Regions from separate parts of the Lentilactobacillus hilgardii genome, predicted to be linked through region 3. Evidence: riboswitches for the same ligand, from Rfam matches in the RefSeq annotation. Region 3 holds a riboswitch; each other region holds the start of a gene.
What was found. Region 3 has a riboswitch for thiamine pyrophosphate ahead of thiM (hydroxyethylthiazole kinase). Riboswitches for the same ligand answer to the same signal wherever they lie in the genome.

Region 1 (3,166 bases), 200 kb from region 3:
CCATGTTAGGTCATCCCTTTCTGATAATAGTGATTGTTATTTCACCCTTAGCATACACGTACAGTTGGCTGTTGGCATGGGATTGACTTGGCAATTCTTATTTTGAGAAGTTTACCGGAATTCAAAAAGAGGCGCTGAAATTTCCAGCTCCTCCCAATTAAAGATCTAATGTAATTCTGTATCAAAAACTCAAGAAATGGTTATTCCTGGTAATCATCGGGTGTCTTTTCGATAATAATCTGACCCTGTTCATCGGTCCGAAAAGTCACCTGATCACCAGCTTGGAGAAAATCTGTCTCGCGTAATTCCGCGGACATTGATACTCGACCATTGTTAGAAACTATCTGTACATGTTTTGACATAATAATTCCTCCTTGTAGTCTATGATGTTGTGAACAGCAGTTACATTAAAAGTTTACATGATGTAACTTGTTCATTATTCTAGCATAAGGCGGATTAAGTAGCAATTGATTCATCTTTAATGAATTTTGACGGCGAATACTATGATTCAATGACAATGATAGAAAAAATATTTTTTAACTGTTGGTAAATTTAAACCTGATTTTGCTGGAAAACTGTCAATATTCACCTCCCAATTGTAAAAGATTGTAAAAATCAAAAATTGATGCGCCATTTATGGATTATTGAAGTATAATTCGATTATAAACAAATAATTATTGTTTAGGGGGGTATCAGAATTGAAATTTAGACGATCATTTTTTGCAGTAACGTTGGCAACTTTTGCTGGTGTGGGTGTTTTTGCTGGCTTTAATCAAAGCACTATTGCGGCCAGTTGGCATCGAGGCACACCTAAAGCATTACGTGGAAGTTGGACACACAAGGATAAGGCACCATTGGGATCGGATGCAATAACCGTGACCAGGAACAAGCTTGATTGGGCGAGCAGCGGGATGCAGGCCCATAATATCAGAAATCCCCGGTGGAAGTATCTCGGGAATCGTAAGTATGTGATTGATGGCTATGAAACCTTTCATCCATATACGAAGAAAGGTTTCCATGAAAAAACAGTTCTGGGGCGTCGGGGTCATCATTTGGTTATGTATCGATCTGTGCATTCAAAGTCTGGGACATATTTTCATAGAAGCTAATAAGTGTATCTGATTGTCACCAATTAACTGCTATAAATAAACGAAATAAATATCATTCGTGGTCTAGGGTGCCTTTAATGGCTGAGAAATACCCATGGAACCTGCTGCAGTTAGTACTGTCGAAGGAAGATCGAGTAATTAGCATTACCAGTCCGCTTGAAATGACAAGTGGGCTTTTCTTTTGTCACGACTGGTTCCCCAAACCAGGAATTTTAGGAGGAATCAGTATGTCATTATCTGAAGAAATGATCAAAGAAGCCCGACCATATTTGGTTGCCAGCGAGAAGCATCCTTTTGTTCAGGGCATTATTACCGGGAAATTAACGCCAGCCCAATTACGTTATTATGATGAGCAGGACATCGCATTTGAATACAATGAGGTAGCGGTCATTAGTGCGTTAATCAACAACAGTACAACTACAGACCAAGCTTTGCTGTTTCAAAAACGATTGTCTTTGCAGCTGACGATGTTGCGTGATTGGTTAAAACGGGAACCCAACGACATGACGCATGATTGGGCAAGCCTTAAGCAGATAAAGATTCAGCCGATCAACCAACTTTATCGGCAGCACATGGTCGGTACCATTGCTACCAATGGTGTGCTGCAGATCCTGCCATCGTTTGCGGCGGGTGAGTGGCTTTATATTGAGTTGGGCAAATATATGCAGAATCAAGCCCGGGTGAATGACGAACCGTTTCACAGTTTTTTGACACTTGCCAACCAGGACTTTCTTGGACCGGACGGCTTTATTGAACGCTTCTTCAATATTATCGATCAAGAGGCGAAAACAGCGTCACCTCAGGAACAGAACCAAGCCAAGGATACTTTTCTTAAAAGCTGTTTATTGGAATGGTATTTTTGGGATGCGGCTTATAAGCAGACAACTTGGGATGATTGGCGGACAGTGGCACCTGAGGGACAGGATCAACCGAATTTGTAAATTGGGATTTTGATAGATAGGCCATGATTGAAGGGGAACCTATGGAATCTTTTGTCGCCATATTGATCGATTGACAGGGCAAACATTTCAAGCTCAAGCGCTTGCTTAAAATGACACTTGTATGTATGATTTGGCTGTAAAAGCGGACTGGTGAATCCGGCAGCTAAGTGCGAAAAGCTGAAATGCTGGTCATTCAGGGACTTTTACGTTGCTAAGATTTTTAATTAAATTGGGTACTCAACTCAGATGCGGTAACCCCCCTCAAGCTACATTTGAGACAATACAACGGATCCCCATGCCGGGTTGTGGCATGGGGATCTATTGTTTTTAAGATGTTTCAAAAAATTGAAAATTCACTTTAAAGAAGAAGTATAATTAGTTTTGAAATATGTGGATTAGTTTATAGTAACCATTGAATGATCAATTATGGGGAAAGAAGATAGTGTTAAATTGAAGATTAGTCGAGAATTATTTGTAGGAATGGCGTGTTTTGTAGGCGGAATGGCCTTGTTCACTTATAAACCATCAGAAGTTCAAGCTAAAAAAGTTTATTATACAAATCCTAAGGCATTAAGGGCACATACTTGGTATGGTCATACGAATGCATATAGCGGGAAATGGCTCTATGAAAGAATTCATTTTTCTAAACATACGGTTTATTTCGCCAATAAGATTCATAAAGACGACAAATGGAAAGTAAGCCACATTCCGGCAAAAAGATATGTCATTAGTAAATCTCATGGGTGGTACTTCTTTGGAGCGAAAGCATCAGATGATATTACGACTGTACAGATTAATCGTAGAAAATTGGGTGGTTCCAACCGGCTAGTTCTTAGCGTTTTTGATCAATCCAATGATAAGGGTGGGTATCAGGAACAAGCTCCTTATAAAGTATGGGACTACACAACGAGCCTCGGAACTGCTAAGGGTTGGTATCATAAGATAAATACAGTTCCTTCCATGTAATTATAAGCGTGTAAAGCAAAACATGGTTAAAAGCAATGGATAGCTTCCGGCGGGATTAACCAAGTGAGTTATCAGGATACACATGCCACACTTTTCAACCATTCAAACTCAACGGAGGTGGCGGGTATCCGAATTGGTAAGACTTGGAGA
Region 2 (3,166 bases), 1.0 Mb from region 3:
CTTCAATTGTTTTGCTTTTAGTAATTAATTGGGTCTGAACAATTGTTTCAGCGTCCGCATATCGTAAATCCTGTTGAATATAGTAGTTCAAAACATCAGGAGATAGTCGATTGCTGATAACATCCTGGATAAAAGAATTTTGTTTATTTGCTTCCAAATAAGGTTGTGCATCTTTAATTAAAGACTGAGAAAATGACATTTTTAATCCCCCCGAGTGATCTTAGCAGTTGGAACTGGCAAACCTAAATTATCACGTAAAGTATGACCGGTATAATCTTTTCTGAATAACCCTCTTTTTTGCAGGATTGGGACGACGTAATGAATAAAATCGGCCAATGATTCTGGATAAGTCGGCGCCATGATATTAAATCCATCGGCTGCACCGCTTTCAAACCAATTTTGCATCATATCCGCTACTTCTTCCGGACTTCCCACAACTGTTGCGTGTCCGCCTCCAGCAGCTAAACGTTGAAAAAGTTGTCTGGCAGTTGGCTTTTCAGTGTCAATAATCCGCTTGATAACCTCATAACGTCCTTTAGGGCCTGAAAATTCCGAAATATCAGGTAATTCTGGGACCGGAGCATCCAAATCCCATCGTTTAACATCCTGGCCCAAAAAATCACCAAGTTGGGCAACTGAATCATCAAGGGGCAGAAGCTCATCCAATTCGGACTGCCTTCGTTGCGCTTCTTCATGAGTACTCCCAACATAGGGAACCAGCCCTGGCAGGATAGCCGGTATTCCGGATGAGCGTTTAAACTCAGCCGCACGTTTTTTGATATCTTGATAATAAGCTTGTGACTCACGAATATCCCAGGCAACCGAATAAATAGCTTCGGCATATTTTGCACCAAGATTTTTACCTTGGTGTGAAGCGCCTGCTTGAAAAATGACAGGTCTTCCTTGTGGTCCTGAAGGAATGTTAAGCGGGCCTTTAACATCAAAAAAGTCACCATGATGGTTAATCTCATGAATCAGGGATGAATCTAACCAACGATCGTGTTCGGCATCATTGATAATTGCACTAGCAGGAAATGAATCCCAAAGCTCGATCATGGTATGAATAAATTCATCGGCACGCAGGTAACGGTCAGCATGATTTGGCAACTTTGACAAGCCATGATTTTGGGCTTCTTCATCAAACATCGACGTAATCACGTTTACGCCCGCTCGACCATGACTGATATGGTCAAGACTACAAATTAATCGGACCATATTATACGGATCATACAGCGTCGACGAGATAGTTGGCACAAGACCAATATGATGTGTCTTTCGAGCCATTGCAGTGACACAGGTAATTGGTTCCAAAAAATAAGAAACGCCTCCGTAATAACCACCCATAATCGATTGACCATCTGCAAAAAAGATGGTGTCAAACTTCCCGCCTTCTGCTAACTGTGCAAGCTTCTCAAAATAGTCAATTTGACCAACTTGACTAACAGTAGATCCGGAGCGTCGCCAAGCAGCGCCATGATGACCTGAACTAAATAACAACGCACCTAAATGCATTTGTCTACTCATAATGTTATTTCCCTCCAATTTAGATTTAAACAAGTAAATCAGAAATCCGTTAACGTCTGTCATGATCACCTCGCTATTCATCTTGTTGGGGGGCATTATCGCATTACGAGCATTAAAAAAGTCCACTTTCAAAAAAACAAAAAGTGGACTTTCAGTCGTTTACTCATCAAAAAATGCTGAAAATGGTCTCCCTTCGGCAGTACTAACTGCATCAGGTTCCATGGGTTTGTCTCAGCTTAGTTAAAAGCACCCCAGACCACAAAATGATATTTAATTTTTCGTACATATTCATTTAAAGGGAGATTATAATAAATGTCAAGATTAATTGTGGCCAAGAATACATAAGGAGGCTTCCAGATGCTCAACAAAACAGATAAACGTCTAGTCGTTCAAATCATTAAAAAGTCCCCGGATTTAATGAACATTTTGAAAGTAATTGCACAACTGAACCTACCACAAGGCGCACTTGCGGCTGGAAGTATCCGAAATACCGTCTGGCAAGTGTTAAGCCATCAGCCTATAGAACTGATTAATGACGTTGATGTTGTCTATTTCGACCCACAACGACCAAGGAATGATGACCAAATAATACAAGCATCTTTAATTAAAAGGATGCCTGATTACCAGTGGCAAGTAAAAAATGAAGCTTACATGCATTATTACGATTTTAAGGACGCCTCAAAATTCACGTCTATAGAGGATGCAATTTCACACTTTGTCGAAACACCAACGTGTATTGGTGCATACCTTAAGGGCAACGACATTGAAATCATTGCACCTTACGGCCTGACAGATTTAATTCAATTAAAGTGTCGGCCAATTCCGATGTTTCAAAATAACAAAACGTGCTTATCCATTTATCAAAATCGTATTCAAAGAAAGAATTGGAAGAAGCGATGGCCAAATTTGGCAATTATTAATAGTTAGCCGAAGTACATGCGTTTAAAAACATGTGCTTTTTATTTGTACTTTATTAAAAACAAAAAGCAATTTTTTTAAACATAATGACTCATTATTCAATCTTTTACGATCTCTTATTTACCCAAGTCAATTAATTATCCGCAATTCAAGGATAGATAAATAATGATGCCAATTTAACGGCATCATTTCTTTTTACTATAATCATTTTGTTAACTACCCTATGCCTAGGATTTCGTTAGTTCAAAATAATGGCGACTATCTTTCGATTTATCAAAAAATCTCTTCTAGTATAGGAAATGAATTAAACCAATCTTATTTTTGCTCTCCTCAAATTCATAACTAAGAATATATATAACAAGCTGACATTGATCTCATATTCTTTATTGAAAATATTAATAATAATTGATAAGCGATATACAGTCATCGAAAAATAGGCATTGATTATCGTTTTTCGATAATTTATAATCAAAGCACAGAAAAGAGGAGATGCTTCACATGCCAAAACTTTTAAATCGCGCATTACTTGTCGTGTCATTTCTGGCACAAATATCATTTGTTATTTCTTGGATTGGTTTCTGCATCCCGGTGTATTTTATCTATCAGGCCTTAAAGGGTAACGTTGTATCTAACATTCTGGATAATAACGATTTTCAGGTGATCTCAAATCATGCCCACGTTTCGCTCACAGACATCAACCACTTTCCGGCGTACATATACACTG
Region 3 (3,166 bases):
TATAATTAAAGCATTAGAAAGTTGATCACTCAACGTTACTCGGATTCAGATAATGGAAGGACGGGATTGCTTATGAGCCGAAAAGTTGCCATTGTAACCGGCGCTTCATCCGGAATTGGCAAGCAGATTGCAAAAAATCTGCACCGAAACGGGATGGAAGTTTATGCCGTATCAAGAAAAGTCTACCAAATGAACGAATTGGATGACTTGGGAATTCACACGCGTCATCTTGATGTAACGGATTATGAGGAAGTGGATCGGGTTGTTAATCAAATTGCCAAGGAAACCGGTAGAATTGATGTTTTGGTTAATAATGCCGGGTTGGGCGTTTTTGGCCCGGCAGAAGAAGTTGATTTGGCTGAAGGCGAGTACGAGTTCAAAGTAAATGTGTTTGCCGCGATGAAAATGATTCAGGCTGTTTTACCATTTATGCGAAAGCAAAAGAGCGGTCGAATTGTGAATATTTCTTCGATCGATGGTAAAATTTACAATTTACTTGGAAGTTGGTATGTAGGCTCCAAATTTGCCATTGAGGGTATTAGTGATGCCTTAAGGCTTGAGTTGAAGCCGTTTGGTATAGATGTTGTCGTGATTGAACCCGGTGCTGTTAAGTCTTCGTGGAAAGATACCGCTACCGGAAAAATGGTTGAAAAGGCAGCTGAGGGGCCTTATGAAAAGCTGGCACGTCTATCAGCAGACTTTTTCTCCCTGTCCTATAAGTTTGCCTCTGAGCCCAGGGTAGTTGCCAGGATGGTTGACAGGGCGGCTTTTTCAAGGCGACCGAAAACACGTTATGCGGGAGGGGCAGGCGCCAAGCCGATACTATTCATGAGAAAAGTATTACCGGATAAATGTTTCGATTCGTTACTGACCGCACTTAGTAAATATGCCCAAAAGGTCTTGAATAAACAGACGGCGTTTAATAGGTAGTGTGCGGATCAAAGCGGTTAACGTTCGGAGTGTAAGGCGTTCATTTCGGAAATCTGGGGTTTGGATTTTTGAAATGGATCCCTTACATGCAGAACGTTGCTTTGAGGAGCAGTCCTAATAAGTGTGCGGAACAAAGCGGTTAGCATCCGGAGCATAAAGCGTCAATTGGGAAATCCCGGGTTTGGATTTTGGAAATCGATCTCTTATATGGAGTGGTGCTGGTTAGAGGAGCAGTCCTAAGGTAAGTGTGCGGAACAAAGCGGTTAGCATCTGGAGCATAAGGCGTCAAATTGGGAAATCCCGAACTTGGATTTTTCAATTTGATCCCTTATGAGGAATGATGCTGCTTTGAGGAGCAGTCCTAGACAGTGTGCGGAGTCAGCCTGGGACAAGCCGGGGTACAAAGCAAGCGGCAGGAAATTCCCGTTCCTGGAATTTTGTGGCGATTGTTTTGTATGCAGGTTTGTGGCTGATGGAGCAGTCCTAAGATAGTGTGCGGATCTAACCGGTTAGCACCCGGAATCAGCCCCAAAAAATAATTAAATTTGTACGTTATTTATTTGCAAAGCGCTTCATTATATGTGAAAATGATGATGTTAGATATGTAAAGGAAAAATGTGAATTTCTTTCTGAGGGGAAGAATTCGGGGATGTGGCAAATTCAAGCCTTGCTGGATCCTCTTTTTTCTTGTCCTTATTGACTAGGAAAGCGATATCAATTATTCTTAAATTAAGCACAACACTAGGGGTGCCGCCAGAAGCGGTTGAGATGGATCTGTTCGGTCTGGTCCCTTGGAACCTGTAAGACAATGCTTGCGTAGGGAAAGTGACAGTGAGGGTGTGAACCATCCGAAATTTTAAGGTATTTTTGAGATGGGGCACGTTTAAGATGGTTGCCTAGTATTCTGCCATCACTTAATTCAACTCTATACGTGAACAACTTTGGACTGCAGGCAATGATGAATTGTCGCGGTCCTATTTTATTTTAAGGAGAAATATAATGAAAATTGATTTATTAAATACACTACGAGAAAAAAATCCAATTGCTTTTAACATCTCTAATTTTGTGACCGTTCAGGACGTTGCAAACGGTATTAATGCACTGGGGGCTTCGCCAATTATGTCTGAAGAGAAAAATGAGGCCGAAGCAATGGTTAAAATGGCCAACTCGGTCACAATTAATCTGGGTGCATTTACCGAGCAGCAGCTCACTCAAATTGATACGGTAATGACGTTTGCCAACCAATATCATAAGCCAATCGTGGTTGATCCCGTAGCCGTTGGTGCTGTGCAATACCGTTTGGAACGGTGTAACGAGCTGCTTGCTCAAAAGCAGGTAAACGTTATTCGAGGCAATGCTGGCGAAATTGCTGCCTTGGCAGGTGTTGAATGGAACGCTAAGGGGATTGATGCCGGTGAAGGTGCCGGGGATTTGGTTGAAATTGCTAAAAAGTTGGCGAATAAATACAATTGCACAGTTGTTGAAAGTGGGAAAACCGATATCATTACAAATGGTGATGCGGTGGTTAAAGTGTTCAATGAATCTGATTTATTCAAATTGCATGTTGGATCCGGTGATATGCTTTCAAGTACAATTGGCTGTTTTGTAGGAGTTGAAGATGATTACTTTGAAGCCGCCCAAACAGCCGTTGTGGTTTTTGATGTTGCGGGTGAAGTTGTTGCTAAAGCAATGGACAAGCCGCTTGCCGGTTCATTTGGACCACAATTAATTGACGAGTTGCATTTAATCGATACGAAAACGGTTGAAAAGTATGCAAACTTTGAGTAATCACATCTTTAACCAGTGAAGAATGGATAAGCAAAGGAGAAATAAAAATGGTTAACGAAACGGTTCAAGCTCTTACGATTGCAGGAACTGACAGTGGCGGTGGCGCCGGCGTTATGGCAGACATTAAGACAATGCAGGAACGTCATGTCTTCTCGGCGGCTGTGGTAGTCGCGGTTACTGCGCAAAATACAATTGGCGTTCAGGACTTTATGGCAATGCCAAAGAAAATGATTGATGAGCAATTTGCATCAGTAGCGGATGACTTAAAAATCCGGGCATGCAAGACCGGTATGCTGGCTGATGTGCCGACTGTTGAAGCAGTTGTCGAAAATTTAAAAAAGTATGATTTGGGGCCGTTAACGGTTGATCCGGTCATGATTGCCAAGGGTGGTGCACGTTTACTATCAGAGGATGCCATTAGCACTGTCCGTGAAAAGCTATTGCCGTT

Region 1: it holds a riboswitch for thiamine pyrophosphate, as region 3 does, so the genes downstream of both, GQR93_RS03865 (thiaminase II/PqqC family protein) here and thiM (hydroxyethylthiazole kinase) in region 3, are expected to answer to the same signal.
Region 2: it holds a riboswitch for thiamine pyrophosphate, as region 3 does, so the genes downstream of both, GQR93_RS07850 (LLM class flavin-dependent oxidoreductase) here and thiM (hydroxyethylthiazole kinase) in region 3, are expected to answer to the same signal.

The regions. Positions count from the first base shown of each region.
Region 1 covers NZ_CP047121.1:849,212-852,377, forward strand. Annotated here, with positions in the region: gene GQR93_RS03855 (SDR family NAD(P)-dependent oxidoreductase) at 1-4, opposite strand, end outside; gene GQR93_RS15255 (AbrB/MazE/SpoVT family DNA-binding domain-containing protein) at 201-362, opposite strand; gene GQR93_RS03860 (hypothetical protein) at 699-1,109, shown strand; TPP riboswitch at 1,164-1,254, shown strand; gene GQR93_RS03865 (thiaminase II/PqqC family protein) at 1,337-2,050, shown strand; gene GQR93_RS03870 (hypothetical protein) at 2,477-3,016, shown strand.
Region 2 covers NZ_CP047121.1:1,681,126-1,684,291, forward strand. Annotated here, with positions in the region: gene GQR93_RS07845 (TenA family protein) at 1-199, opposite strand, end outside; gene GQR93_RS07850 (LLM class flavin-dependent oxidoreductase) at 202-1,524, opposite strand; TPP riboswitch at 1,696-1,788, opposite strand; gene GQR93_RS07855 (nucleotidyltransferase family protein) at 1,882-2,451, shown strand; gene GQR93_RS07860 (DUF2975 domain-containing protein) at 2,941-3,166, shown strand, end outside.
Region 3 covers NZ_CP047121.1:653,780-656,945, forward strand. Annotated here, with positions in the region: gene GQR93_RS03070 (oxidoreductase) at 73-930, shown strand; TPP riboswitch at 1,664-1,771, shown strand; gene thiM (hydroxyethylthiazole kinase) at 1,930-2,718, shown strand; gene thiD (bifunctional hydroxymethylpyrimidine kinase/phosphomethylpyrimidine kinase) at 2,766-3,166, shown strand, end outside.